Regions from separate parts of the Streptomyces sp. NPDC047515 genome, predicted to be linked through region 1. Evidence: riboswitches for the same ligand, from Rfam matches in the RefSeq annotation. Region 1 holds a riboswitch; each other region holds the start of a gene.

The links. A riboswitch is a leader RNA that binds a small molecule or an ion and turns the genes downstream of it on or off. The one in region 1 is predicted to bind cyclic di-AMP.
Region 2: linked by a shared signal. The riboswitch ahead of ABZ826_RS17370 (M23 family metallopeptidase) and the one ahead of ABZ826_RS29515 (C40 family peptidase) in region 1 are both predicted to bind cyclic di-AMP.
Region 3: linked by a shared signal. The riboswitch ahead of ABZ826_RS12545 (LysM peptidoglycan-binding domain-containing protein) and the one ahead of ABZ826_RS29515 (C40 family peptidase) in region 1 are both predicted to bind cyclic di-AMP.

Annotation. Positions count from the first base shown of each region.
Region 1 covers NZ_JBEYTM010000046.1:39,344-49,113, forward strand. The annotation lists partial or broken gene ABZ826_RS29495 (IS3 family transposase) at 1-170, shown strand, start outside; gene ABZ826_RS29500 (MFS transporter) at 325-1,722, shown strand; gene ABZ826_RS29505 (ATP-dependent Clp protease proteolytic subunit) at 1,931-2,566, shown strand; gene ABZ826_RS29510 (hypothetical protein) at 2,574-2,882, shown strand; cyclic di-AMP (ydaO/yuaA leader) riboswitch at 3,271-3,454, shown strand; gene ABZ826_RS29515 (C40 family peptidase) at 3,458-3,931, shown strand; partial or broken gene ABZ826_RS29520 (ATP-binding protein) at 4,284-4,714, opposite strand; gene ABZ826_RS29525 (helix-turn-helix transcriptional regulator) at 4,919-5,779, shown strand; gene ABZ826_RS29530 (DUF397 domain-containing protein) at 5,805-6,011, shown strand; gene ABZ826_RS29535 (8-amino-7-oxononanoate synthase) at 6,169-7,311, opposite strand; gene bioB (biotin synthase BioB) at 7,454-8,620, shown strand; gene ABZ826_RS29545 (adenosylmethionine--8-amino-7-oxononanoate transaminase) at 8,613-9,770, shown strand, end outside.
Region 2 covers NZ_JBEYTM010000018.1:44,487-54,256, forward strand. The annotation lists gene ABZ826_RS17355 (DNA topoisomerase IV subunit A) at 1-159, opposite strand, end outside; gene ABZ826_RS17360 (pitrilysin family protein) at 429-1,811, shown strand; gene ABZ826_RS17365 (pitrilysin family protein) at 1,838-3,220, shown strand; cyclic di-AMP (ydaO/yuaA leader) riboswitch at 3,629-3,796, shown strand; gene ABZ826_RS17370 (M23 family metallopeptidase) at 3,809-4,609, shown strand; gene ABZ826_RS17375 (GntR family transcriptional regulator) at 4,873-5,589, shown strand; gene ABZ826_RS17380 (HPr family phosphocarrier protein) at 5,727-6,008, opposite strand; gene ABZ826_RS17385 (GNAT family N-acetyltransferase) at 6,181-9,138, shown strand; gene ABZ826_RS17390 (DUF5998 family protein) at 9,269-9,770, shown strand, end outside.
Region 3 covers NZ_JBEYTM010000011.1:159,316-169,085, reverse strand. The annotation lists gene ABZ826_RS12570 (MIP/aquaporin family protein) at 1-159, opposite strand, end outside; gene ABZ826_RS12565 (MarR family transcriptional regulator) at 366-839, opposite strand; gene ABZ826_RS12560 (alpha/beta fold hydrolase) at 896-2,401, shown strand; gene ABZ826_RS12555 (DUF305 domain-containing protein) at 2,502-3,176, shown strand; gene ABZ826_RS12550 (ATP-binding cassette domain-containing protein) at 3,255-4,916, opposite strand; cyclic di-AMP (ydaO/yuaA leader) riboswitch at 5,607-5,780, shown strand; gene ABZ826_RS12545 (LysM peptidoglycan-binding domain-containing protein) at 5,785-6,516, shown strand; gene ABZ826_RS12540 (DUF2461 family protein) at 6,655-7,305, opposite strand; gene ABZ826_RS12535 (hypothetical protein) at 7,461-7,778, opposite strand; gene ABZ826_RS12530 (APC family permease) at 8,127-9,524, shown strand; gene ABZ826_RS12525 (alkaline phosphatase family protein) at 9,697-9,770, opposite strand, start outside.

The sequences.
Region 1 (9,770 bases):
GCCGGACGGCGTCGCTGCGGGCAGCCCGGCAGGGGGCCGACGCACGGCTTCCCGCCCTGATACGCACCGTCCACCGAGCCTCGGACGGCACCTACGGCGTCCCAAGGATCACCGCCGAGCTTCGCGACGGGGGTGAGGTGGTGAACCACAAACGCGTCGCCCGGGTCATGAAGGCCATCGGCCCGGCCGGGCTCCGCCTGCTCCGCCGGCACCGCACCACCGTCCCCGACCTCGCCGCCGCGAAGGTCCCGGACCTGATCGGCCGCGACTTCACCGCCACCGAGGTCAACACCAAGTACGTCGGCGACATCACCATATCTGCCGCTGAGCGGCGGGACGTTCCGCTACCTGGCGACCGTGATCGACCTCGCCTCGCGACGCCTGGCGGGGTGGGCGATTGCCGACCACATGCGGGCCGACCTCGTCATCGACGCCCTGCATGCGTCCGAACGGACCCGCGGCAATCTGACCGGCGCCATTTTCCACAGCGATCACGGGGCCCAGTACTGCAGCCGGGCTTTCGCCGACGCCTGCCGCGAAGCCGGCGTCACCCAGTCCATGAGCGCGGTCGGCTCCAGCGCGGACAACGCACTCGCCGAGTCATTCAACGCGACCTGCAAACGGGAGACCCTCCAAGGCCGCCAGGCCTGGGACACCGAGCGCGAGGCCCACCTGGACCTCTTCCGCCGGCTGCACCGCTGCAACACCGTCCGACGGTTCGTCCTCGCCTCGCTGGCATGTGGCCTGGCACCCTCGCTGCCCGTTCTGGTCGCCGCCCTGGCCGTCTTCGCGGCCGGGCACGTCACCGTCGCCCTCGGTTCGAACTTCACCGTGCTGCTGGCCGCACGGATCCTCACCGCGATCGCCACCGGGGCGTTCTGGGCGGTGGCCAACGTGGCCGCGACCCGCGCCGCCGGGCCGGCCGCGAGTGCCCGCGCCCTTGGACTGGTCGGCGCCGGAGCGATGCTCGCCAACGTCGTCGGTGTGCCCATCGGCGCGTTCGCCGGGCAGTTCATGGGCTGGCGCGGCCCGTTCTGGGCCCTGGCCGGCCTGGCCGCGGCAGCCATCGTTCTCATCGCCCGCACGGTCCCGCACGAGGGCCCGGTCCAGCAGACGGTGTCGATCCACTCCGAAGTGACCGCGCTGCGTTCGGGCCGCCTGCGGCTGGTCCTGGCTGCCTGCGCCACCACCACCGGCGGCGTGCTGGCCGCGTACTCCTACATCGCACCGCTGCTGACCGGCCGCTCCGGCATCGCCCCGGGGCTGGTGCCGCTGGTCCTCGTCGGCTTCGGCGTCGGCGCCCCGGCCGGTTCGCTGGTCGGCGGCCGCCTGGGCGACCGCCGCCCGCACACCGTGACGATCGTGGCCGCCGCGGGAGCGACCCTCCTGCTGCTGGCGATCTGCCTGCTGGCCGGGTACGCCGTGGCCACCATCGTGCTGGTCACCCTGCTCGGATTCTTCGGTCTCGGCGCCAATCCGGTGCTGATGTCGCTGGCCGTCCGCTACGCACGTCAGGCCCCCGTACTGGCCTCCGCGCTGACCGTCTCGGCATTCAACCTCGGAACCGCCATCGGCTCCTGGATCGCGGGCCTCGCCCTCGGCTCCAGGTTGGGGTCCACCGGCCCCGTCGTGGTCGGCACCGTGATTGCCGCACTCACCCTGATCCCCACCGTGGCGCTGGCCGCCCGACATGCGGTCGCCGCCCCCCTCGAACAGGCTTGAAGCCGGACACGCTGACAGATTGTGAGATACCCGCCCTCGGCGAACAGTTGAAACAGCCTCTGGCCTGGGACTTTTAGTGGATCACCGGATGTGCTCCGCATCATAAGCTTCTGTACGTCCTGTACATTTCTTACAGAAGCTCGCGCAGGCCCGCCCGGAGCCGGACAGGCGGACTGCGTACAGACCCGGAGGAGAGGCATCGCTCATGCTGTTCCGTCCCAGCGCCCACTACGTCCTGCCCGAGTTCACCGAGCGCACGACCAGCGGAACCCGCACCTTCGACCCGTACTCCAAGCTGCTCGCCGAGCGGATCGTGTTCCTGGGCACCCCGGTCGACGACACCGCGGCCAGCGACCTGATCGCCCAGTTCATGTATCTGGAACATGACGCTCCGGACCGACCCGTCTCCCTCTACATCAACTCCCCCGGGGGCTCGTTCGGAGCCATGTCCGCGATCTACGACACGATGGAGTACCTCACCTGCGACGTGGAGACCTTCTGCCTCGGCCAGGCCGGTTCCTGCGCCTCGGTTCTGCTCGCCGCGGGCGCTCCCGGCCGGCGGCACGCATTGCCGGGAGCCCGGGTCGTCGTACAGCAGCCCGCACTCGGCGAGCCGGTGCAGGGCCGGCCTTCTGACCTGGAGATCGAGGCCCGGGAGCTGGAACGGGTTCGCGAGATGCTCATCACACTGCTGGCCCGCCATACCGGCCGCAGCGCCGACCAGATCGCCACCGACATCGAGCGCGACCTCATTCTCGACGCGCCGGGCGCCAAGGCGTACGGCCTGGTGGACCACCTCACTGAGAACCGGAAGTCATCGCTCCCCCCGCACGGCCCGAGGTGAACGCCCGGTGCAGCCGCCACACTTGCCGCAACTGCCCGCACTGACCCGCGCCGAAGGGGAGTTCATCGACCGCTACCTCGAAGTCCTCGACCAACTGGGCCGGATCAACCCCGCCCGCGGCAGCGACACCTACGGCGCGCTGCGCGCCGCGCAGGCGCTGGCGTCCCGGGCGATCGAGCTGCGAGACGCCCTCGCATTGATGCATGAACGCGGGGAGGCGCAGATCCACGCGGAAACCCTGGCGCGGGCCCTGCGCGTACTGGACGGGGAGCGGCGGGCCGGACGCGTCACCGCACCCCCTGCTCCGCCGAGTTGATCAACCTCCCCCGTCACCGCCGTCGGCGCGGTCCGGTCAACTCCCCCAGCCTCGCCCGCGGCCGGGATTCGGCCAACTCCCGTACACGACACGCCCGGTGGGCGCCTCGAAATTCCTCGCTCGTTCGGCGTAGGAAGTCCCCCTCGTGAGGGATATCTCAACTTGCGTTTTTCTGATGACCAGTGACCGGAATTAGTGATTCCACCGCTGGTACGGGACCGGTCCCGATGAGTGGCCCCGCCTCCGGATTCATCACCTCCACCCGAACGGGTCAGTCGTGAGGAGCCTCACAAATCGCTGTTTCCCCTCGGAAATCCGGCAGTCGGTGAGTCAAGATCCCTGGGACGACAAGCCCCCGCCACCACGACGGGGCGGTCCGGGCGGACGCCGAGTCCTGCCGCCGTCCGGATGTCTGGTCGACAGAAGTGGATCGGCAGGAGTGGAGGACCCGAGCACAACGGGTCGACCGGATCATCGGTCGACCCTCGGGGTGAAGCCGCCGCGCGCGGCCGGGCAACTTCGCCAGCCCGAACCCGACAGGTCATCCTTCACAGGCGGCTGACGAAGGGTTGCGCATGACTGCGCAGGTTCATGTCCCGTCTCTGCTCGTCCGGGCCGGTACTGCCTCGGTTCTGACTCTGGCCGCCGTCGGCGGCACCATGCTCGCCCCGGGCGCCACGCCGCAGGCCCAGGCGGCGACTCCCTCGATGAAGGCGCTGAACATCGCCGCGTCGAAGAAGGGGTCGCCGTACCGGTGGGGGGCCACCGGCCCCAAGCTCTTCGACTGTTCGGGGCTGACGGTCTATTCGTTCAAGAAGGCGGGCAAGAAGCTGCCCCGCACCGCCCAGCAGCAGTACAACAAGACCCGCCATGTCTCGGCCTCGCGCAGGAAACGCGGCGACCTGGTCTTCTTCCATTACGGTCGCAGCGTCTACCACGTGGGGATCTACGCCGGCCACGGCAAGATCTGGCACTCGCCGAGGACCGGCGCGGTGGTCCGGCTGGAGAAGATCTGGACGAAGAGCGTCTACTACGGGCGGGTCGGCTGATTCCCGTCCGACGGATCACGGCCGCCCTCCGGCCGTGATCCGTCGGAGATACACCGTCCCGTGCCGCTGATCGACTCGTCATCGGTGCCGTGGGGGCCGGTCTCCTGCTCCGGCGCGCTGCGCCTTCCGTCACGGCCGCCCTGATGTGGCTCCGGTGGACCGGACGCCGCTGGGCGTACGACGGCCGGCGCCCGTTCCGTTCCGGCGCACGAACTCGGGTGGTGTGCCGGAATGAGCGAACGAATGCCGTCTCGGCGACGCTCCGGACATGGTTGCGCGACGAGATCGGACCCGCTGCGCCGGCCGGGCGACCGCGAGCACCGAGGCGTGCAGCGGGCGGATCGACGACTGGTCAGCTCTGCACGGGGATGTGCCAGGGAAGCTCGATCCAGACCGTCTTGCCTCCGTCGGCGGTGGGGGTGACGGTGAGCCGGCCGCCGCACTCCTTGGCCAGATACCGGATGATCACCATGCCGCGCCCGTTTCCTGCTGAACGGCGGCGGGCAGTCTACGGGGCCAGCGCGGGTGACTGTCCGTCACCCCCAGATGCAGCTGTTCCTCCCGCTCCAGCCTCAGGTCCACGGTGAAGGTGGGCGACTGTCCGAAGGTGTGCTGGACGGCGTTGGTCGCGAGCTCCGAGACGATGAGGCGGATATTGTCGGCGAACTCGGTGTCGGAGGTCAGGCCCCATTCGGTGAGCACCCGGGCCACATCTCGCCGGGCCGCCGAGACCGAGGCCGGATCGCTCGGCAGAGTGACGCTTGCTTCTTGATGGTCTGCCATGGCGAGCCGTCCCTTTCCCACCCGGACCGACACGGGATCGGCCCCGGTTGTGCTTCGCGCCAGGTTGCCATTGATGCTGCCCCCTGCGACGGCGATCCACCAAGATATGCATATACCTGTCGCTCAATGCGGTGAACCCTGCCGCGCGAAACCGTATGCGGGCGCCACACTGTCCGCTCGGCACGAGAGGGAGGGAGGCCGCGTATGCAGTACGGCCCTGCGGTACGACGCCGCAAGCTCGGGGAGGAGCTCCGGAGCCTGCGCCACGCGTCGGGACTGACCAGTCGGGACGCCGCGCGGATGCTCGGCTGGCACCAGTCCAAGGTGAACCGGATCGAGACCGGTGTCAGTGGGGTGCGGCCGGCCGATGTGGCCGGACTGCTGGACGCGTACGGCGTGGACGACACCCGGCTCCGAACGCTCCTGGAGGCGCTGGCGGGCTCGGCGGGCGGTGGTGGCACCGGTTGGTGGCATGCCTATCGCGGTCTGATTCCGCCGCAGTACCGCGACTTCATCAGTCTGGAGTCGCAGGCGCGGACCGCGCGGACCCTGGAGACCTCGGTGATACCGGGACTTCTGCAGACGGCGGACTACGCACGCGCGGTGACCCGGGCGTCGCTGGACGGTCTACCCGCCGGCCAACTGGACTCCCTGGTGGAGGTGCGGCTCGCCCGGCAGGGGGTGCTGCGGACCGATCCGCCGCTGCGACTGAGCGCGGTGCTCGACGAGGCGGTGCTGCGGCGCGAGGTCGGCGGGCGCCTGGTGATGAGGAACCAGCTGCGCCACCTGACCCGGGTGGCTCAACTACCCCATGTGGAACTCCAGTTACTGCCCTTCTCGGTCGGCGGCTACGCCGGGCTCACCGGGCCTTTCGTTATCTTCTCATTTCCGAACACTTCTGATCTGGACGTGGTAGTTCTCGACCATTTGACGAGTAGCCTCTACCTGGAGCGGAAAGAAGACCTTGAGGCGTACAGCTCGGCCTTCCGCACCATGCAGGCACACGCTCTGTCGCCGCAGCACTCGTTGGACCTCATCGCCGCGATCGACCGCGACGGTCAGTGACCCCGGACTGCCCGAGAGGAGCGTCATGTCGGATTTCCTCGCACAGCACGAATTTCGGTGGCGGCGCAGCAGCCGCAGCACGGGTATGAACAACTGCGTGGAAGCCGCGTCGTTCGGTGACGGACGGCTGGCTGTGCGGGACTCCAAGGACGTGTCCAGGCCACCACTGCGGTTCTCCTCGGCGGCCTGGACCACTTTCGTCTCCGGCCTGCACCGAGGTTCGGGCGGCTGACGGGCAGGACCGTCCACGGAGGAGGTCCGCCCGCGGGATCGGCCGGCCGACGGGGCGATCCGGGCAGGGAGTCCGCCCCCCTGCATGCGGCCGGCCGGCAGGTAGGACGCCCACGGAGGAGGTCGGCCGGCCGCAAGCGATCGATCGACCGGAAGGGTCAGCCGACGGGGGCGGTTCGCCGCACGATCGCCACAGCCGTGGCGATCTGTTCCCCGGTCAGGTCCGCTCGCGCCGTCAGCCGCAGCCGGGAGACGCCGTCCGGCACCGACGGCGGCCGGAAGCAACCCACCACCATGCCCGCGGTGCGGCAGTCGGCCGCCCAGCGCACCGCCGCCTCCGCCGAGGGTGCCCGCACCGAGACCACGGCCGCGTCGGGGCGTGCGGCGGTCAGTCCGGCCGCCGTCAGCCGCTCGTACAACGCGGTGGCCACCGTCCGGGCCCTGGCGGCGCGCTCCGGCTCGCGGCCGAGCAGCCGCAGGCTGCCCAGGGCGGCACCCGCGGCGGCCGGTGCCAGGCCCGTGTCGAAGATGAACGTACGAGCCGTGTTGACCAGGTGTTCGATGACCTCGGCCGAACCGAGGACCGCTCCGCCCTGGCTGCCCAGTGACTTGGAGAGGGTGAGCGTGGTGACGATTCCCTCGCCGCCGGCGAGACCGGCGGCGGCGAGCGCACCCCGGCCGCCCTCCCCCAGCACACCGAGGCCGTGCGCGTCGTCAACGAGCAGTGCGGCGCCCTCCGCGCGGCAGGCGGCGGCCAGTTCGGGCAGGGGCGCGGCGTCGCCGTCGACCGAGAAGACCGAGTCGGTGACCGCCAGCGCGCGCCCCTCGTGCGCCCTCAGGGCCTTGCGCACGGCATCGGGATCGGCGTGCGGCACGACGGCGGTGTCGGCCCGGGAGAGTCGGCAACCGTCCACGATCGAGGCGTGGTTGCCGACGTCGGAGACGATCAGCGAGCCACGGGCGGTGAGCGCGGTGAGGGCGGCGAGATTGGCCGCGTAGCCCGATGACAGCACCAGCGCCGCCTCGAAGCCACAGAAATCGGCCAGTTGGTCTTCGAGTTCGGCATGCAGCGCGGTGGAGCCGGTGACGAGCCGCGATCCGGTCGCGCCCGCACCCCACCGGCGCGCGGCCTCGGCTGCGGCGGCGGTGACCTCGGGGTGCCGGGTCAGCCCCAGATAGTCGTTGCTCGCGAGATCCAGGTGCTCCGGTTCGGCGGGCCGGGGGCGGAGCGTCCGGACGAGTCCGGCGTCCGCGCGGCGGCGCGCCTCGTCGTCGATCCAGTCGAACGGGTCGAAGGGCATGAGCGGTCCCTTTTGTAGGCAGCTCACAGAGGCTAACCGGGAGCGCAGCCGGTCATGGTGTGGCAATACACACACCCGCGACGCGCTCTGTTGTCCGGTTCCTCCTTGGCCGTGGGCCGTGCCGTAGGCCAGGATCAACACCATGGACCTCCTGAACACGCTGGTGGACAAGGGTCTGCGGCGCGAGCTGCCGACCCGTGAAGAAGCTCTCGCCGTGCTGGCGACCTCGGACGACGATCTGCTCGAAGTGGTGGCCGCGGCCGGAAAGGTGCGCCGCCAGTGGTTCGGGCGGCGGGTGAAGCTGAACTACCTGGTCAATCTCAAGTCCGGCCTCTGCCCCGAGGACTGCTCGTACTGCTCGCAGCGGCTGGGCTCGAAGGCGGAGATCCTCAAGTACACCTGGCTGAAACCGGACGAAGCCTCGAAGGCCGCCGCGGCCGGGGTGGCGGGTGGCGCCAAGCGGGTGTGTCTGGTGGCGAGCGGTCGTGGTCCGACGGACCGTGATGTCGAACGGGTTTCGGAGACCATCGAGGCGATCAAGGATCGGCACGAAGACGTCGAGGTGTGTGCCTGCCTCGGTCTGCTCTCCGGCGGACAGGCCGAGCGGCTGCGTTCGGCGGGCGCGGACGCGTACAACCACAACCTCAACACCTCCGCGAGCACCTACGGCGACATCACCACCACCCACACCTACGCGGACCGGGTGGAGACCGTGCAGCAGGCGCAGGCCGCCGGGCTCTCGGCGTGCTCCGGGCTGATCGCCGGGATGGGTGAGAGCGACGCCGATCTGGTCGATGTCGTCTTCTCGCTGCGCGAGCTGGACCCGGACTCGGTGCCGGTGAACTTCCTGATCCCATTCGAGGGAACCCCGCTGGCCAAGGAGTGGAATCTCACCCCGCAGCGGTGTCTTCGCATTCTGGCGATGGTCCGGTTCGTCTGTCCGGATGTGGAGGTACGGCTCGCGGGCGGGCGCGAGGTGCATCTGCGTTCGATGCAGCCGCTCGCCCTGCACCTGGTCAACTCCATCTTCCTGGGTGACTACCTCACCAGTGAGGGACAGGCGGGGCAGGCGGATCTGGACATGATCGCGGACGCCGGTTTCGAGGTGGAGGGAGCGGGGACGACGACCCTGCCCGCGCACCGCGCGCAGCCGGGTGGGGGCTGTGGTGCGCACGACGGCGGATGCGCACCCTGTGGCGACGGGCCGGAGGAGGCCGTTGCCGAGACCGGTGAGGTACCGGCCGCGCGCACGGATCTGGTGACGGTCCGCCGGCGCGGTGCGGGAACGGAGCTCGCCCCCAATGCCTGAGCTCCTGTCCCCGGCCGAGCTGCGGTCCCTGGACCGGGCCCATGTCTGGCATCCGTACGGTCCGATGCCGGGGCGTCAGGAGCCGCTGGTCGTGGAGTCCGCGTCCGGGGTTCGGCTCCGGCTCGCCGAACCGGCGCACGGGCAGGACGAATTGGTCGACGGCATGTCGTCCTGGTGGTCCGCGGTGCACGGCTACAACCACCCGGTGCTCAACGAGGCGGCACGCGGTCAGCTGGACCGGATGAGTCATGTGATGTTCGGCGGGCTCACCCATGAGCCAGCCGTACGGCTGGCCACTCGGCTGGTCGAGATCACCCCGGAGCCGCTGCGGCATGTCTTCCTGGCCGACTCCGGCTCGGTGTCGGTCGAGGTCGCGGTGAAGATGTGTCTGCAGTACTGGCGATCGGCCGGGCGGCCCGAGAAACAACGGCTGCTCACATGGCGCGGCGGCTATCACGGGGACACCTGGCAGCCGATGTCGGTGTGCGACCCCGAGGGCGGCATGCACGGGCTGTGGTCGGGCGTGCTGCCGCGGCAGATCTTCGCGGACGAGCCGCCGGCCGGTTACGACGCGGAGCCGGATCCCGCGTACGTGCGCCACCTGCGGGAACTGATCGCGGAGCACGCCGACCGCCTGGCCGCGGTGATCGTGGAGCCGGTGGTGCAAGGCGCGGGCGGGATGCGGTTCCACTCCCCCGCTTATCTGCGAGTGCTGCGTGAGGCATGCGACGCGCATGACGTCCTGCTGGTGTTCGACGAGATCGCCACGGGTTTCGGCCGTACGGGGAAGCTGTTCGCCGCCGGTCACGCGGGGATCTCGCCCGATGTCATGTGCGTGGGCAAGGCGCTGACCGGCGGCTATCTGACGATGGCGGCGACGCTGTGCACCTCACAGGTCGCAAAGGGCATCTCCAGCGGCGAGGTGCCGGTACTGGCCCATGGCCCCACGTTCATGGCCAACCCGCTCGCCGCCTCGGTGGCGTGTGCCTCCATCGACCTGCTGCTCGGCCAGGACTGGGAGCGGGAGGTCCGGCGGATCGGTACGGGGCTGCGGGACGGTCTCGCCCCGGCGGCTGCGCTGCCCGGGGTCCGGGACGTGCGGGTGCTGGGCGCCATCGGTGTCGTACAGCTCGATCACGAGGTGGACATG
Region 2 (9,770 bases), on a different contig from region 1:
CGGCTTCATGCCGTCACGGGCGTCCGGCAGGGCCCGTGAGTAGATCACCGAGTACGCGTACTCAAGGAAGGAGCCCTGCATTTCGTCGACGACGTCGATGTCGAGGATCTTCTCCTCGAAGTCGTCCGGCGGCGGGGTCTTCGTGCTGCGGCGGGCCATCGCTGCTGCGACTCCTTCACGGATTCTGTTCGGGCAACCTCAGGTTCTGACGCCGACCATTGTGGACCGCCGCACTGACATCGCCGACCTCGACCCGTCCCAAGAGCCGCTCCGGACCCCTGCCGGGGTGGTTTCACGACCCGTCGGGAGGGGGCACGACCCTCTTTCCCGCGAACTTCCGCGGTATGGGAACTTCGTCAGGTGTCTGTGCGCTTGCTTACAGTGGCAGGTCTCGCAGGAAATCCAGTATCGCGATCGAAGGGACGTACATGCCCATGGGTCACACGGCCACAGCCCGGGCCGGCTCCGGCGGCTTGACAGCGACCGAGCACCGTCTGGCCAACGGCCTGCGCGTGGTGCTCTCCGAGGACCATCTGACCCCGGTCGCCGCGGTCTGCCTCTGGTACGACGTCGGTTCGCGCCACGAGGTCAAGGGTCGCACCGGTCTGGCTCACCTCTTCGAGCACCTGATGTTCCAGGGCTCCGGCCAGGTCAAGGGGAACGGGCACTTCGAGCTGGTGCAGGGGGCCGGCGGTTCGCTCAACGGGACCACCAGCTTCGAGCGCACCAACTACTTCGAGACGATGCCCATGCACCAGCTGGAGCTGGCCCTCTGGCTGGAAGCCGACCGCATGGGCTCGCTGCTCGCCGCGCTCGACGAGGAGTCCATGGAGAATCAGCGGGACGTCGTCAAGAACGAGCGGCGCCAGCGCTACGACAACGTTCCCTACGGCACGGCGTTCGAGAAGCTGACGGCCCTGGCCTATCCCGAGGGCCACCCGTACCACCACACGCCGATCGGCTCGATGGCCGACCTGGACGCGGCGACCCTTGAGGACGCGCGCGCCTTCTTCCGGACGTACTACGCGCCCAACAACGCGGTGCTCTCGGTCGTCGGCGACATCGATCCTGAGCAGACGCTGGCCTGGATCGAGAAGTACTTCGGCTCCATCCCGTCCCACGACGGCAAGCAGCCGCCGCGCGACGGTACGCTCCCCGAGACCATCGGCGAGCAGCTGCGCGAAGAGGTGCACGAGGAGGTCCCGGCGCGCGCGCTGATGGCCGCCTACCGGCTGCCGCACGACGGCACCCGTGAGTGCGACGCGGCGGATCTCGCGCTGACCGTGCTCGGCGGCGGCGAGTCGTCGCGGCTGCACAACCGTCTGGTGCGCCGTGACCGTACGGCCGTGGCGGCCGGATTCGGGCTGCTGCGACTGGCCGGCGCCCCCTCGCTCGGCTGGTTGGACGTCAAGACGTCCGGCGGTGTCGAGGTGCCGCAGATCGAGGCCGCGGTCGACGAGGAGCTGGCCCGGTTCGCGGCCGAGGGCCCCACGCCCGAGGAAATGGAGCGCGCACAGGCCCAGTTGGAGCGGGAGTGGCTGGACCGGCTCGGTACGGTCGCGGGCCGCGCCGACGAACTCTGCCGGTTCGCCGTGCTGTTCGGTGACCCGCAGCTCGCCCTGACCGCGGTACAGCGGGTGCTCGACGTCACCGCGGAAGAGGTCCAGGCCGTCGCCAAGGCCCAGCTGCGCCCTGACAACCGGGCGGTGCTGGTCTACGAGCCGGTCGAATCGGCCGAGCCCGCGGACGCGGCGGACACTGATGAGACCGACGCCGACGACACCGACGCGCACGAAGGGGCGGACAAGTGACCGACGCTGCCGCGACTGGAGTTTCGATGCAGTACCACCCGCAGCCGACGCCCGGCGTCGCACGGCCCTGGGCCTTCCCCGCGCCGGAGCGCGGCGCCCTGCCCAACGGCCTCATGGTGCTGCGCTGCCACCGCCCCGGCCAGCAGGTCGTGGCGGTCGAGATCTTCCTCGACGCCCCTCTGGACGCGGAGCCCGAGGGCCTCGACGGCGTGGCCACGATCATGTCGCGGGGACTGTCCGAGGGCACCGACAAGCACACCGCCGAGGAGTTCGCCGCCGAACTGGAGCGCTGCGGCGCCACCCTCGACGCGCACGCGGACCACCCCGGAGTCCGGGTCTCCCTGGAGGTCCCGGCCTCCCGGCTGGCCAAGGCGCTCGCGCTGGTCGCCGAGGCGCTGCGGTCGCCCGCCTTCGCCGACAGCGAGATCGAACGGCTGGTGCGCAACCGGCTCGACGAGATCCCGCACGAGCAGGCCAATCCGGCCCGGCGAGCCGCGAAGCAGCTCTCCAAAGAGCTCTTCCCGGCCACGGCGCGGATGTCGCGCCCGCGCCAGGGCACCGAGGAGACGGTGGAGCGGATCGACTCGGCGGCCGTGCGTGCCTTCTTCGACGCCCATGTCAGGCCGTCCGCGGCGACCGCCGTGGTCGTCGGCGACCTCACCGGCATCGACCTCGACGCCCTGCTCGCCGACACCCTCGGCGACTGGTCGGGCGACGCCGCCGAGCCCCGTCCGGTCCCGCCGATCACCGCCGACGACACCGGCCGAGTGGTGATCGTCGACCGTCCCGGCGCGGTGCAGACGCAGCTGCTGATCGGCCGGATCGGCGCCGACCGGCACGACAGCGTGTGGCCGGCCCAGGTGCTGGGCACGTACTGCCTGGGCGGCACGCTCACCTCCCGGCTGGACCGTGTGCTGCGCGAGGAGAAGGGCTACACCTACGGCGTGCGGGCCTTTGCCCAGGTGCTGCGGTCGTCGGCCCCGGACTCCGCCTCGGGCGCGACCGGCGCCGCGATGCTCGCCATCAGCGGATCGGTGGACACGGAGTCCACCGGGCCGGCGCTGGAGGACCTGTGGACGGTCCTGCGGACCCTGGCGGCCGAGGGGCTGACCGATGAAGAGCTCGAGACGGCCGTGCAGAATCTCGTGGGCGTCGCACCGCTGAAGTTCGAGACGGCGGCCTCCGTCGCGGGCACTCTGGCAGATCAGGTCGAGCAGCACCTCCCGGACGACTACCAGGCACAGCTGTACGCCCGGCTCGCGGAGACCGGCACGGTCGAGGCGACTGCGGCGGTGGTCAACGCCTTCCCGGGAGACCGGCTCGTCACGGTCCTCGTCGGTGACGCCGCGCGGATCGAGGAGCCGGTCCGCGCACTGGGCATCGGAGAGGTGTCGGTGGTCGCCGGCTGACCGTCGTCGTACCCCGTTGCGGATGCCGGACGGCCGACCCGGTGCGGGTGCGACCGGCCGGCCGCCCGGTCGCGTGTGACAGATCACCGGTCGACTGTCACGTTCGATCGGACACCGGCGGAGCTCCCGGTCGCACGGGTCGGCACGGCGGAGCAGGTCGCACCGGCTGAGTGCCGGTCGCACCAGTAGGTCCACCGATTCGCCATCGGTGTGCATACCGGGACAAAAGGGAGGCTTCTGTGCGTCACGTGTCGCCAGGGTCTCCCTTTTGTTCGTTCTGGCGGGGAGGTTGCCTGTCTGCCCTGTGGGATGCGCTACAAAACGGCCTGTCCGTTTGGTGAATGAAAGTGACGCCGCTTAGCGTCGGCTGGGCTGTCCGCCACTCGTATGCCGCAACCGTGACGTACCGGGCAGTCATCGCCGAGTCCCCATCAGGCGCGAGCCTGGGGAGCCGGGGACCCACGCAGTCCCTGGGGTGAATCGGATGCCTGTACCTCGGTGAGGCCGGGGCGTCCGTAGGAGACCTTCCTGTTCCGAACCCGTCAGCTAACCCGGTAGGCGAGAAGGAAGGAAAGGATCCGCCACTCCATGGCTTTCACCCGTGCCACCGGGAAGCATCGTGCCCCGAGCCGACTGACCCGCAGGAGCGCGAAGATCGCCGGCACCGCGGCTCTGGCGACCACCGGAGTCATCGGCGGCATGGCCGCCCCGGCCCTCGCTGCGGACGCGGGGACTCCCTCCGTCAGCGAGACCGGTCTGAACCAGATCATCGCGATCGAGGGTGCACTGGCCGACCAGGTCGCCGCCCAGGCCGACGAGCAGAAGCGTCAGGCCGATGTCGCGGCCAGGGCGAAGGCGGAGGCCCAGCGCAGGGCCGAGGCCAAGAAGAAGGCCGCAGAGGCGAAGGCCGAGGCGGAGCGTGAGGCAGAGGCGCGTGCCGAGAAGGTGCGCGCCGCCCGGTCCGCCGAGCGCACCCGTCTGGGCTCCTACCAGCTCCCGGTCGCCGGCTCGTACGTCACCACCGGCTACAAGTCCAGCGGCTCGCTCTGGTCCTCCGGCAGACACTCGGGCATCGACTTCCACGCCGCGTCCGGCAGCTCCGTCGTCGCCGTCGGCGCGGGAACGGTCGTCGAGGCCGGCTGGGGCGGCGCGTACGGCAACAACATCGTGCTCCGGATGACGGACGGTACGTACACGCAGTACGGCCACCTCTCCTCGATCGGCGTCTCCGTCGGCCAGAGCGTCGGTGCCGGTCAGCGGATCGGCCTCTCCGGCTCGACCGGCAACTCCACCGGACCGCACCTCCACTTCGAGGCCAGGACCACGCCCTCGTACGGCTCCGACATGGACCCCGTCGCGTACCTGCGCGCTCACGGCGTCAACGTCTGACCGGCGACCGTCCTCAGCGCCCCTTCGAAGGCCCCGGCGTCACGCCGGGGCCTTCGTCGCGCCCGGCGGTCGGACGCGCCCCCCCGCGCCCGACCGCCGAATCGACCGCCGCACCGCCCGTGGTGCCGACGGCCGGCCGCCCCGCGACCAAAAGATATTCATGAATTTCCACCCGGCATCGGAAATGACGCCGCATTGCAATAGAGTCGCAGAACAGACGTCGGTCGGCCGCGTTTCGCGGGGATTAAGGCGGAGGTTCGGACATGCGTATTCCGGCGCATTCGGTATGCACGGCAATCCGTGACGACATCGTCTCCGGTGTCTTCGAACGCGGCAGCCGGCTCACCGAGGAGTTGCTGGCGCGCCGCTACGGGGTCTCCCGTGTCCCGGTGCGGGAAGCGCTGCGCACCCTGGAGTCCGAGGGGTTCGTGGTCACCCGCCGGCACGCGGGCGCCTGTGTCGCCGAGCCCACCGAGCAGGAGGCCGCCGACCTCCTGGAGGTCCGGGCGCTGCTGGAGCCGCTGGGTGCCGCGCGCGCCGCGCAGCGCCGCACCGAGGCGCATCTCAAGGTGCTGCGCGGTCTGGTCAGGCTCGGTCAGGAGCGGGCCAGGCGGGGCGAGGGGGAGGACCTGCGCTCACTGGGTGGCTGGTTCCACGAGACGTTGGCACAGGCCTCGGACAGTTCCAGCCTGATCGCGACGCTCACCCAGCTGCGCCACAAGATCACCTGGATGTACGTGGTCGATCAGCCTGCCCACCCGGTGGATTCCTGGGCGGAGCATGGAGCCATCGTGGACGCGGTGGCGCGCGGTGACGCGGGACGGGCGAGGACGCTGGCCACCCAGCACGCCGAACGGGCCACGACCGTGCACCGGCTGCGCCGCGCCGACCGGCCGGGCCGTCAGCCGACCGCCTCCCGCGCGGGTCGGGTGAGGAGTTCGCAACATTCCGTAAACACTCCCGGTGTTCGGAATCAATAATCACGCCGTATACAAAGGGTGGTAATTCCGTTCGGGATTCTTTGGGCTGCCCGAATTCTCTTCGCCGGCCGCTGCCCGGAAATGCATGGAGCCGCGGCCCCGAATAAGGCTGCCGCGGCTCTCTCGCAGGAAATGGTTCAGACGGTCTCCGGAAGCTCGTCGAGCCCTTCGGCGACCAGTTTCGCCAGGCGGTCCAGGGCGGCTTCGGAGTCATCGGCCTCGGACGCCAGCACGATCTCCTCGCCGCCGTGCGCGCCGAGGCCGAGCACCGCGAGCATGGAAGCGGCGTTCACCGGGTTGCCATCGGCCTTGGAGATGGTCACGGGGACGCCGGAAGCCGTGGCGGCACGGACAAAGATGGATGCGGGACGGGCGTGCAGGCCCTCGGCCCAACCGACGTTGACGCGGCGCTCAGCCATGGTTCTGCCCTTCAGGAATCAATGGTTGTCTAGACCAGTCTCTCATGTGGTGCGCGATGCTCCGGCCGATCGGTAGCACGCCCAAATCCTGCGCCGTACCGCCGATCGGCCCCCTCAGACTGCCCCGGCCCCAGGACCTACGCGACCGCTGACGGAGCCGTAGTCTTGGCCCATGCAGCCCTCGCCGGAGCAGAGTCCGCATCATGCGTATCCCGACCACTGGGAAGCGGACGTCGTCCTCCGGGACGGGGCAACTGCGCGGATCAGGCCCATCACCACGGACGACGCCGAACGGCTGGTCAGCTTCTACGAGCAGGTCTCCGACGAGTCGAAGTACTACCGTTTCTTCGCTCCGTACCCGCGTCTGTCCGACCGTGATGTGCACCGCTTCACCCATCACGACTACGTCGACCGGGTGGGCCTCGCGGTCACGGTCGGCGGTGAGTTCATCGCGACCGTCCGCTACGACCGGATCGACGGGCGGGGCAGGCCCGCCTCCGCGCCCGCCGACGAGGCCGAGGTCGCTTTCCTCGTCCAGGACGCGCATCAGGGCCGGGGCGTGGCCTCGGCGCTCCTCGAACACATCGCGGCCGTCGCCCGCGAGCGGGGCATCCGCCGCTTCGCGGCCGAGGTGCTGCCCGCCAACAACAAGATGATCAAGGTGTTCCGGGACGCCGGTTACACCCAGCAGCGCAGCTTCGAGGACGGTTCCGTCCATCTCACCCTGGACCTCGAACCGACCGAGGAGTCGCTCGCCGTCCAGCGCGGCCGTGAGCAGCGCGCCGAGGCCCGTTCCGTGCAACGACTGCTCGCCCCCGGATCCGTCGCCGTCATCGGCGTCGGCCGCACTCCCGGCGGGGTCGGCCGCACGGTCCTGCGGAACCTCCTCGGTGCCGGCTTCACCGGCCGCGCCTACGCCGTGAACCGCGCCTTCCCCGCCGACCGGGGCATGATCGACGGCGTCCCCGCACACCGTTCCGTCGGCGAGATCGGCGAACCGGTCGACCTCGCGGTCGTCGCCGTCCCCGCCGACCGGGTACCGGAGGCCGTGGCCGACTGCGGCGAGCACGGTGTCCAGGGCCTGGTCGTCGTCTCCGCCGGATACGCCGAATGGGGCGCCGAAGGCAGGGAACGACAGCGGGAACTCGTCCGCCAGGCCCGCTCGTACGGGATGCGGATCATCGGCCCGAACGCCTTCGGCGTCATCAACAACGCCGAGACCGTCCGGCTGAACGCCTCCCTCGCCCCCGATCCGCCCGCGCCCGGACGTATCGGCCTGTTCACCCAGTCCGGAGCGATCGGCATCGCGCTGCTCTCCGGGCTCTACCGGCGCGGCGCCGGCCTCTCCACCTTCATCTCCGCGGGCAATCGTGCCGACATCTCGGGCAACGACTTCCTCCAGTACTGGTACGAGGACCCGGACACCGATGTCGCCCTGCTGTATCTCGAATCGATCGGCAATCCCCGCAAGTTCACCCGGCTCGCACGGCGCACCGCGGCCGTGAAGCCGGTGGTCGTGGTGAAGGGCGCCCGGCACAGCGGCTCCACTCCGCCCGGCCACGCGGTGCCGGTCAGCCGGATCCCCGACGCGACGGTCTCGGCGCTCATGCGGCAGGCGGGCGTGATCCGCGTCGACACGGTGACGGAGATGGTCGACGCGGGCCTCCTCCTCGCCGACCAGCCCCTCCCCGCGGGGCCACGGGTCGCGATCCTCGGCAACTCCGAGTCGCTCGGTCTGCTCACGTACGACGCCTGCCTGGCCGAGGGGTTGCGACCGCGCCCGCCCCGTGACCTCACCACCGCCGCCACCCCGCAGGACTTCCGGGACGCCCTGGCCGAGGCACTCGCCGACGAGGGCTGCGACGCGGTCGTCGTGACGGCGATCCCGTGGGTGGGAGAGGACGGCGAGGCGGAATCGGGCGGCGGAGAGGTGCTGGCGACCGCGCTGCACGCGGCCGCGGCGGCCGGCCCCGCCAAGCCGGTGGCCGTCGTCCATGTGGAGATCGGCGGCCTGGCGGAGGCTCTCGCCGCGGCCACCAGCACGGTCGCGCTGCCGCGCCCTTCGGCGCCGCCCCTCGGCGCCCTCACCTCCACACACGCCGGAGCCACCGCCTTCCCGCAGGGAACCGCCACCGCCCCCACGCCTGCCCCTGCGGCATCCGGCCCCGAACTCGGGCCCGTCGGCCCCGCGGCACCGGATTCCGCCGCCACCGGAGCGGACGACGGGGACGGCCCCGGATCCGGCCCCCGTAGCGGCCGGATCCCCGCCTACCCCGCCGCCGAGCGGGCCGTGCGGGCCCTGGCCGAAGCGGTGAGGTACGCGCAGTGGCGACGGCAGGCCGCCGTGCCGGGCAAGGTGCCCGAGTTCCTCGACGACACCATCGACGAGCCGGGTGCCGCCGACCTGATCCACGCCCTCCTCGGCTCCGACCCCGACCCGCGGGGCCGGCCGCTCGCGCCCGACGAGGCGCGGGATCTCCTGGGCCGCTACGGCATCACCGTGCGACCGACCCTCCAGGCCCCCGACCCGGAAACCGCCGTCGCCGCGGCGGCTCGGCTCGGCTACCCCGTGGCGCTCAAGACCACCGCCCCCCATCTGCGCCACCGGGCCGATCTCGGCGGTGTCCGGCTGGACCTCGCCAACGAGAGCGCCCTGCGCCGGGCGTACGGCGAACTGACCGAGCTGCTCGGCAAGCCCGCCGAACTCCAGCCCGTCGTCCAGGCCATGGCGCCGCGCGGCGTCGACACCGTCGTCCGGGCCGCGATCGACCCGGCGGCGGGCGCCGTCCTCTCCTTCGGACTCGCGGGCGCGCCCTCCGAACTCCTCGGCGACACTGCCCACCGCCTCGTTCCGGCCACCGACCGCGACGCCGCCGAGCTGATCCGGTCCATCCGGGCCGCCCCGGTGCTGTTCGGCTGGCGTGGCGCGGCGCCCGTGGACACCGCGGCGCTCGAAGAACTGCTGCTGCGGGTGTCCAGGCTGGTCGACGACCACCCCGAGGTGGTCTCCGTGGCCCTGGAGCCGGTCGTGGTCGCCACCCAGGGACTGGCCGTTCTCGGTGCGAGCGTCCGGCTCTCGCCGCCCCCGGCCCGCACCGACCTCGGCCCCCGTCGGCTCCCCAACTACTGAGCGGAGGGGCAGGCTTCGGCATCCGTCGCCGGACGGGCGCGAAAGCACGGTTTCCCTCGCCGCTCCGGGCCAGGCCGGCCCTGCCGCACACCGTCCCCGGCAGCCGTCCGTCCCCCGTAGGATGGTGCTCATGGCTAAGACCGGTACGACGACCCAGGGGCTGCGCACGGCGATCGAGCGCAGTGGCTACTACCCGGCCCTCGTGGCCGAGGCGGTGGAGGCGGCCGTGGGCGGTGAGCCGGTCGCTTCGTACCTTGTGCACCAGGAGACCACCTTCGACTCCAACGAGGTGCGGCGCCATGTCACGGTCCTGGTCCTGACGGACAACCGATTCATCGTCAGCCACACCGACGAGCAGAACGCGGACACCAGCTCCCCGACGCCGTACGCCACCACCTCCACGGAGTCGGTCAAGCTCGACCGGATCTCGTCGGTCGTGGTCAGCCGCGTCGTGGCCAACCCGGAGAAGTACGTACCGGGCACGCTGCCCCGCGAGGTCGTCCTCACCATCGGCTGGGGCGCCGTCTCCCGCATCGACCTGGAGCCGGCCGCGTGCGGCGACCCCAACTGCGAGGCCGACCACGGTTACACCGGCAGCTCCACCGCCGACGATCTGAGCCTGCGGGTCAGCG
Region 3 (9,770 bases), on a different contig from region 1:
GATGCTGTCGTGATTCCCGAGGCCTCCCGGCGGTTCGGTGAGCGCACCGCCCGCGACGACCTGGGCCACGACACCACAGCCGAAGAGGATCAGCACCAACGTGCCGAGGAACTCCGCCGAGAGTTCCCCAGCGAGTCCCGATGTCTTGAGCCGCTCCATGGGAACTCGCTTCCTGTCGCGTCACGACTGCTGGCGGCATAGATCCAGATATGAGCGTAGACGCGGAGAAATGGTTCCGCACTCGGTGACGGAAGGCCGCCGGTGGACCGGCGCCTGACGCGCGTTTGCCCGTGCCGCCGGCCGGGGCGCCGGGTCGTCCTCCTTCCGGCTCACCCCCTGGGAGCGACCGCGGCACCGCCGATCTCTCAGTCCACGTCGACGTTGTCGAAGAGATCGAGCATCTTGCCGAGCACCCGGACGCAGGCCGTCACGTCGGCGTCGGTCAGGTTCCCGTCCACCCGGCGCAGCAGGTCCTGTTCGCGGGCGAGGGCGGCGTCGATCGCCGCCCTGCCGCCATCGGTGAGCCGGATCAGCGACGACCGCTGGTGGGCGGGGTTCGGGACGATCCGGACCAGCTGCCCCGCCGCGGCGTCGTTGACCATGCGCTGCACGAACTGCCGGCTCAGCGCCTGTGCGCGCCCCATCTGCGGGACCGTCATGGGCCCGTGCTCGCGCAGCAGCTCCAGGACAGCGCGCACGCCGACGGAGAGGCCTTCGATCGGCGCGGCCTCTTCCACCTTGCGCTGCACCCGTCTGTACAGCGGGCCGACAAGAGTGAACACCTCCGTGAGTCGCTGGGCGAGATCGTCGGGGGTCAGGGGCGGGTCGCTGTCGGTCACCCGGTCATCATGACACCTAGGTTGCCAATATGTGAGCAGATGGCACCTTGGTTGTCATGATTGCTACCTCAGGCCTGCTCTCCTACGAGACCGAGGACGGCCTCCTCCGCTACCGGGACAACGGGGCGGGCCCGTTGCTGGTGCTGCTGCACGCCGGCTTCCTCGACCACGGCATGTGGGACGACCAGGTGCCGGTTCTCGCGCGGCGCCACCGGGTGGTCGTGCCGGACGCCCGTGGACACGGCGCATCGTCCAACGCCGGTGGGCCGTTCCGTCACACGGACGACCTGGCCGCACTGCTGCGCCACCTCGACGCCGGTCCCGCGATCCTCGTCGGGGTGTCGATGGGTGCGGCGACCGCGGTCGACACCGCGCTCGAACACCCCGATCTGGTGCGCGCATTGGTCGTCAGTGGTGCCGGAACGAGCGAGCCCGAGTTCCAGGACCCCTGGGCCGAGGGGATCCTGGCCGACCAGGCCCGCGCCCTGGCCGCCGGTGACGTCGGAGGCTGGATCGACGCCTCCATGCTCTTCGCCGCCGGTCCGCGCCGCACGCTCGGCGATGTCGACCCCACCGTCGTGCGCCGACTGCGCGAGATGACCGTGCGGACGGTCGCCAAGCACACCGGCGACGAACGCGACTGGCGCCGGCCCGTGCCGGACACCTGGGCGCGGGTGGCGAGCATCACGATCCCGGTACTGGCCATCAGCGGCGGCATCGATTCGGACGACCATATCGGCATGGCCCAGCGCCTCGTACGGACAGTCGCCGACGGGCGTGCCGCAACCGTCGAGGGTGCCGCGCACTTCCCCAACATGGAACGACCGGAGGCCTTCGATGAGATCCTCGGGGGGTTCCTGGACTCCGTCATCGCTCGGGGGAGTGACGGCGGGTGGAGCGACGTGGTCGTCGTACAACGCGTAGATGCCTCAATGGTCTGCGCCTGCTCAGCGACGTCGCATGGGCGCGTGCCCGAAGCGTCGAGTGAGCCGTCCCACGCCCCGTGCGCGGCCGAGGACCCGCCGTACGCCGTACGCCGACAAGGCTGCGACAGGACGGGGTACGACAGGACGGGGAAACCCTCTGGGGGTATCGTCGGGCGCGTACCTCAGAACCCGTACGACCGAGCATGCGAGGCAGCCGTGGACCACAGAGGCGCGCGTACACCGGGAGTGTCCCGGCTGCTCGTGCTGTGTGCCGTCCTGTGCGGTCTGTTCCTCATGCACGGGGCTCCCACGAGCGCCGCCGAGGGTTGTCACGGTGCCCCGACGGCGGCCTCGGACCCGCACATGTCGATGACGACGGGTGCGGCCCACACGGCCATGCCGGACGAGCACGGCCCGGCGCAGGCCGCCGCCGTCATGCCCGCGACGAGCGGTGAGTCATGCGTATTCACCCACGCCCGCGATCGGCTGCTGCCGCTGCTCATGGCGCTGGGCCTGGTGGTCCTGGCCCTGTGGGTGCTCGGGAGACGGCGCACGGAGGTGTGCGGACCGGCACGGCGGGGGCCGCCCTTCGCCGGCAGGGATCTACTGCTCCAGGTGTGCATCGCGCGGACGTGACAGTTGTCCGCCGTTCCCGGCCGTCCGGCCGGACGGCCGGATGCTCCTGTCCCTTTCGCGCGCCACCGATGTGGCGCAATCCACCTGGAAAGAACGCGTGATGTCCGTTTCTCCGTCCTCCGCCACCCTCCGCCGCACGCTCGCGGCCGTCGGCACTGTTGCCGCGCTCGCTCTGACGCTGGCGGCCTGTGGCTCCTCGGAAAGCTCCAAGTCCGACAGCTCGTCCATGCCCGGCATGGACCACGGCTCCGGCAGTGCCGCCGCGTCGGCCACTCCCGGCGGTGCGTTCAACGCCGCGGACGTGGAGTTCGCGCAGCAGATGATCCCGCATCACCAGCAGGCCATCGAGATGGCGAAGCTGGCCGACGGCCGCGCCGCCGACCCCGAGATCAAGGTGCTGGCCGCCGCGATCGAGAAGGCCCAGGACCCCGAGATCAGCACCATGAAGGGCTGGCTGAAGTCCTGGGGCGAGCCGCTGCCCGCGGCCTCGTCCTCGATGGGTGACATGCCTGGCATGGACCATGGCTCGAACGGCTCCGGGATGCCCGGGATGATGTCCGACAAGGACATGAGCGGCCTTGAGGCGGCCAAGGGCAAGGACTTCGACAAGAAGTTCGCGCAGCTCATGATCGGCCATCACAAGGGCGCGGTCACCATGGCCGAGACCGAGCGGAAGAACGGCGGCAACGCCGACGCGAAGAAGCTCGCCGACGCCGTCATCACCGCCCAGACGGCCGAGATCGAGAAGATGAACAAGATCATCGCCAGGCTCTGACCCCTGGCGGGGGGCGGGCCCCGGCCTCACGTGGCCCGCACCCCCTCCCGTACGTGTTCCACGGAGTCACGTGACTGCTCAGCCCGCTTCCGACGCCGCGAGCAGGTCGCCCACCTCCTCCGCGGTGGTGTCCTGGAGCTCCTCCCCGAGGACCAGCCAGCGGGTGATGCCGACCGATTCGAGGAACGGCAGATCGTGGCTCGCGATCAGCAACGCTCCCTCGTAGGACTCGAGTGCGCTGGTCAGCTGCCGCACGCTGGCGATGTCGAGGTTGTTGGTCGGCTCGTCCAGCATCAGCAGCTGCGGGGCCGGTGCGGCGAGCATCGCCGCGGCGAGCGCGGCACGGAAGCGCTCTCCCCCGGAGAGGGTGCCCGCCGGCTGTTCCGCGCGCTTGCCCTGGAACAGGAAGCGTGCCAGCTGGGAGCGGATGTGGTTGTCGGTGACTCCGGGAGCCATCCGGGCCACGTTCGCCGCGACACTGAGGTCGTCGTCCAGCACGTCCAGCCGCTGCGGAAGGAATCGCAGTGGTACGTACGTCCTGGCCTCGCCGGACAGCGGAGCCAGTTCGCCGGTGAGGGTGCGCATCAGTGTCGTCTTGCCGGCGCCGTTGCGCCCGACGAGCGCGATCCGCTGGGGCCCGTGCACATGGAGGTCGCCCTGGTGCAGCTGGCCGAACCGGGGGCGCAGTTCGTGCAGGCTCAGCACGGTGCGGCCGGCGGGAACGGCGGTGTGGGGGAGGCTCACTCGGATCTCGGCATCGTCACGGATCGCGTCCGCGGCCTCCTCACGACGGTCGCGCGCCTCGCTGAGCCGGTCCTCCTGGAGGCCGCGAAGCTTTCCCGCGGACTCCTGCGCGGACCGCTTCCGGCGGCCGGCGAGGATCTTCGGGAGCCCGCCGTCGGCCTCCGTCTTCCTCCCCTGACGCTGGCGTCGGGCCAGCTTCACCTGGGTCTCCTCCAGTTCGCGCTTCTGTCGGCGCACATCCGCCTCCGCGGCGCGCAACATCCTTCCGGCGGCCTCCTGTTCGATACTCAGGGTTTCCTGGTAGGCCGACCAGCCGCCGCCGTACCAGTTCACGGAACCGGACCGGAGTTCGGCGATGCGGTCGACGCGCTCCAGCAGGTCGAGGTCGTGGCTGACCACGACCAGCACACCGGAGCGCCAGTTGTCGACGGCCTCGTAGAGCCTGCGCCGGGCGAGTACATCGAGGTTGTTGGTCGGCTCGTCCAGCAGCAGCACGTCGGGACGCTCCAGCAGCAGCGCGGCCAGCCGCAGAAGGACGGTCTCGCCTCCGGACAACTGGGCCACGGTTCGGTCCAGTTCGATGTTGCCGAGTCCCAGGGAGCTCAGGGTCGCCACGGCGCGTTCCTCGACGTCCCAGTCGTCGCCGATCGTCTCGAAGTGCTTCTCGTCCACATCCCCGGTTTCGATGGCGCGCAGCGCGGCGCGCCGCTCGGCGATGCCGAGGGCCTCGTCCGCACGCAGCGTCGTGTCGAGGGTGATGTTCTGCGGCAGGTAGGCGAGGCTGCCGCCGACCGCGACCGAGCCCTGGGTGGGGTGAAGTCGGCCGGCCAGCAGTCGCAGCAGGGTGGATTTGCCCGCGCCATTGGTCCCCACGAGACCGGTGCGGCCCCGGCCGATGCTGAGCGAGAGGCCGTCGAAGACGGTCGTGCCGTCCGGCCATTGGAAGGACAGAGCGGAGCAGGTGAGCGAAGCGCTGGGGGCAGTGGGTGTCGCCATGATGATCCTCGCAGTCGCAAGCGTGGTGAATGGGGGCTTCGTATGCGAGCACCACGCAGCGACCGTGCCGAGAAGGAGGGTGCGGCAGTCCGGAAGGTCGAAGGACGGCTGAGGCACCGAGGTCGCATCCGCGCGGGGTCACGGGCAGGAGAAAACACTGCTACTGCGTGACGGGCGTACGGCAGGAGCCGTACGGCGCGATGTTCGCGAACCTCAGATGCGCAACGTCCACCTCTATCGGAGACAACAGGGCCGCCAGGGACGATAGCGAGCCGCGGGACGAAAGGCAAAGCCCCGAGGTGACGGAGCCCCCGTCGGACGAGGTCGGTCCGGTGAGCGGTGTGCCGGAGCGGAGAGCCTTCGCACCGGCGGTCGAATGTCTCGATATGAGCGATTTGTCCGAAATTAATAACTTCGTCAATAAAGGTGGATTTATCCATCGACCGCACCATTTGGGATCCGAAAGAAATGTCCCTTTTGTGGCTTCGTGGTGTGAGTCACGTTTTGGGTTCCGAAGCGCTCGGCAGTCGGCGCGCTTCCCTTCTGTGCAACGAAATTTGGTCGCGCGGTGTGAGGTGGATTACGGCGAATTCAGTTACTCGATCTTGCAAATGAAATGTGATCCAAAAATAGGGGCTTGTTCCTTTCGGTGTTTCTCGCCTACGGTCACCGTCAATCCGGACGGAACGCCAAATCCTGCCGCCGTCCGAGAATCCGACCCACTCATGTTCGGCAGGAGCGGGGGACCCAGGTAAGCCGCCGGTCCGGTATCCGGAACGGCTCGGGGTGAAGCCGCATTCACGTGCGGCCGGACATCTCCAGTCCGAACCCGACAGCTCACCTCGCAGGCGACGGAGAGGAATTCAGCATGTCCACAACGGGTAAGCACGGTCGCCGCACGTCCACCTCGCTGACCCGCGGTTTCATCGCCGCGGCCACCGGCGGAGTCGCCCTCGTACTTCCGCTGGTGGGTGCCGGCTTCGCCTCCGCCGCGCCGGCGCAGGCCGCCACCGCCAAGGAAGTTTCCGTGCAGAAGGCTGCACCCGCAACGTATTCCGTGGTCGCCGGCGACACTCTTGCCAAGATCGCGAAAGCCCATTCCCTCAGCGGTGGCTGGCAGAAGCTGTACGCGGACAATCGAAAGGTCGTCGGCGACAATCCCGGACTGATTGTCCCGGGCATGACGCTGACCATCGGGGCAGCCACCCCCGCCGCGTCCACTGTGAAAACCGCCGCTGCATCGGCCGCGACCATCTCGGTGGCAAAGCCCGCGACGTACGCGAACAATCTGGACGGCTGGATCAGGGAGGCGCTGGCCGTCATGGCCCAGCACGGTATCCCCGGCAGCTACGACAGCATCCACCGCAACATCATCCGCGAGTCCTCCGGCAACCCGCGGGCCATCAACAACTGGGACTCGAACGCCGCGGCGGGAACGCCCTCCAAGGGCCTTCTGCAGATCATCGACCCGACGTTCCGTGCCTACCACGTGCCCGGCACGTCCATGGACAGCTACGACCCGGTCGCCAACATCACCGCAGCGTGCAACTACGCCGCCGACAAGTACGGTTCGATCGACAACGTCTTCGGGGCGTACTGACGCACAGCGGCACAGAAAGGCGGTTCAGGACCGACGGGTGGCGAGAGGCCGGACACTTCTCCCGGCAGCGGACCACCCACCCGGTCAGGGACCGCCTTTCGGCAGCTCGTCGGCAGGGGGCCTTACACGGCGGCGACGTCACGTGGCAGGCCGACGGGAGCCCGGAACGGTCACATGACGGGCAAGCCAGGACAGCAGGGGAGCCAATTCCTCCGCCGCCACGAGCACGGAGCCGACCAGCGCCGTCGTGTGCTCGGCGCAGTCCCCGCCGAGGGGACGGGCGGCGGACACCGAGCGGTGCCGAAGGAAAGCGGCGCGCGGATGGCCGGCGTCGTGACCACGCGGCACGCGCTGCATGACGTCACCGGTGATCTCATACCCTCGCGCCTCCAGGGCCCCGACGGCGCGCACCAGCTCCGGTCCGCTCTCTCGCGCGGCAACTGCCGTACGGAACAACGGGATCTGCCCCGGATCCGGATAGCTCCAGCCGCCGCTGATCCGGAGCCCGTCGAGGTCGAAGCGCAGCCCTATCTGGACATTGCGCGCGATCCGGATCACCGCCGCCTGATGCTGCCACCACCACGGATCCTTGCGGAACCCCCAGACGGAGAAGTCCTCGTACAACTGGTCCGCGTCCGCCACGTCGTTCAGCAACGCGATCATGGGTTGCCGGACGAGGCGTTCCCGGTCCTTCCTGAGCTTCTCGCGTGTCTCTTGCGAAGGCGCGCCCTCCAGTTGCAGAAGCAGCTCGAATGCCTGCTCTGTCCAGCCGCTGAATGCTGTGCTCATGCAATGGATCCTAATGAAGCAGGGCCGCGCGCCCGCTTGCGATGACGGGTCAGCCCTCAGCGACCCGCGACGTGCGTCCGGTCGTCGTGCCCGTGCGGCGTCCGACGCGCCCACGCGGGGCACCGCGCCCCACCGGACGCCCGGCGACGTCACCGTCATTCCTGGGCGCTCTCCGTGGGCCGCTCCGAGTTCTGCGGCGGCGGTCCGGGGACCGTGGCCGCCTCTCCCTCCCGAACGGACCGCACCACCGCGTCGTGCAGACGCCGGCTGTCATCCTCCGAGCAGCACGGCACCGGACTGCCGGACATGGTGAACCAGTCGATCGCCCCTGTGTACTGCACTGTCACCTGGGCCGTGTCATCGGCCCAGGTCGTGTGGACGGTCAGATCCCCGGACAGGACGCCGACCTCTTCCGTCAGCACGCCACCGTGCCCGGAGAACACACCGCGAGTCGTCCATGACGCCCAAGCCATGTATTCAGGCTGGCACCAAGACGGTGGATGCGCGACCCGCGCAAGCCCGGCTTCAGGGCGTCCCGGGGCGCCGCACCCTTCCGGTATCCGGGACGGGCAAAACTTTCCACGGGATCCGGCTGCGGTTCCCGTACCCGCCGATCCCCAACAGATTGACGCCTTCTTAACGCCAAACAGTTGAATTCTGCTTCCGAAACAACGAATTCCGAAGGTGAACAGCTCTTGACCTGCGGAACTCGTCAGGATTGCATATCGCGCTGGGAGCGATGAAACCACTCACCACGTCCTCGTCTGGAGGCGATACCGCTCCCGTGCTCAGACACCGCACCTGTTGATCGGAATCGCACGATGACCGAAACGCTCAGCGCTCCCCAGGCGCTCGCGCCGGCGACCGGCCCCACCCCACAGAAGCTCAAGCGTTCCATCGGCGTCGTGGGCGGAACACTGCTCACGCTCTCCTGCGTGACGCCCGCCTCGACCCTCTTCGTGGTCGTTCCGGACCTGTTCTCCAGCCTCGGCACGTACACCGCCCTCACCATCGCCATCGGCTCACTGCTCTGTATCGCGGTCGCCTTCTGCTACTCGGAGCTCGGCACCCTCATTCCGAGCGCGGGCGGCGAGTACGCCATGGTGTCGACCATGGCGGGACGGCTGGCCGGATGGCTCGTCTTCGTGCTCTCCCTGCTGGTCGTGATGATCGTGCCCCCGGTCATCGCCATGGGAACGGCGGACTACCTCGCCCCCGTCGTGCACATTCCGGCCCCCGCCGCGGGCGCGGGCGTCATGGTGCTCGCCACCCTCGCCGGTCTCCTGGACCTGCGGGCCAACGCGTGGATCACCGGGATCTTCCTCGTCCTGGAGGTGATCGCGGCGGGCGTCGTCGCCGTGCTCGGGTTCGCGCACTCCGAGCGGGGGGCCTCCGCGCTGGTGCACGGGTCGGTCGCCTCGTCGGGCGGAACGACTTCCACGGTCACCGCGATGATGGTGGTCTCCGGGCTCGCGATCGCACTCTTCATCACCCAGGGCTTCTCCACGGCCGTCTACCTCTCGGAGGAACTGGAGGACCCGCGGCGCAACGTCGCCCGTACCGTGCTCGCCACCCTCGCCATCTCCACGGCGGTCATCCTCGTCCCGGTCATCGCCATCACGCTCGGCGCCCCGGACCTCGCGGCCCTGACCTCCGGGGACCTGAACACCATGGTCGCCGCCTGGTCCAACTCGGCCGTCGGCACGTTCGTCAGCCTCTGCGTCGCTCTCGCGATCATCAACGCGGGCATCGTCATGGTGATCCAGAACTCGCGGGTCCTGTTCGCCTCCGCCCGTGACAAGGCCTGGCCCGAGCCGGTCAACGCCGCGCTGTCCCGCCTCGGCCGGTTCGGCTCCCCATGGGTGGCGACCCTGGTCGTCGGCGTGCCCGGAGCGGCGCTCTGCTTCGTCAACCTCGACACCCTGTACGGCGTCACCGGCGTCTCCGTCACCGGTATGTATCTGCTGGTCGCGGTCGCCGCCCTGCTGTGCCGCCGCGGCACGCACCGTGAGGCGCCGGCCTGGCGCATGCCGCTGTGGCCCGCGATCCCGTTGCTGCTCATCGCCGTGCTCGCGTACATCCTGACCCAGCAGGAGACCGAGTACCTGCTGTGGACCGGCGGGATCACGGCGGTCGCCACGCTCTACTGGGCGCTCTACCTGCGGCCCCGCGGGGAGACCCGATGGCTGGTCAGCATTCCGGAGGACGTGCGGTCCTGACCACACCGGACGGCCGGGACGGGGACGGTTCCCCCGTCCCGGCCGTCGAGTCGTCACCCCCCGGGTGGGCCGGGACGACGGCGGACGTCATCGGCCGGCGGGCCGTGCTCCGCGCCGTGCGGGACGATCGCGGCGGCTTCGGCGCGGCGGGAGTCCGCGAGACACACCGCCGTCACTCCCAGATACTGGTGATGTCGGACGCCGAGGCCGCGTTGCCGGCGTGTGTCGTCAGCCCGGCCAGGTCCT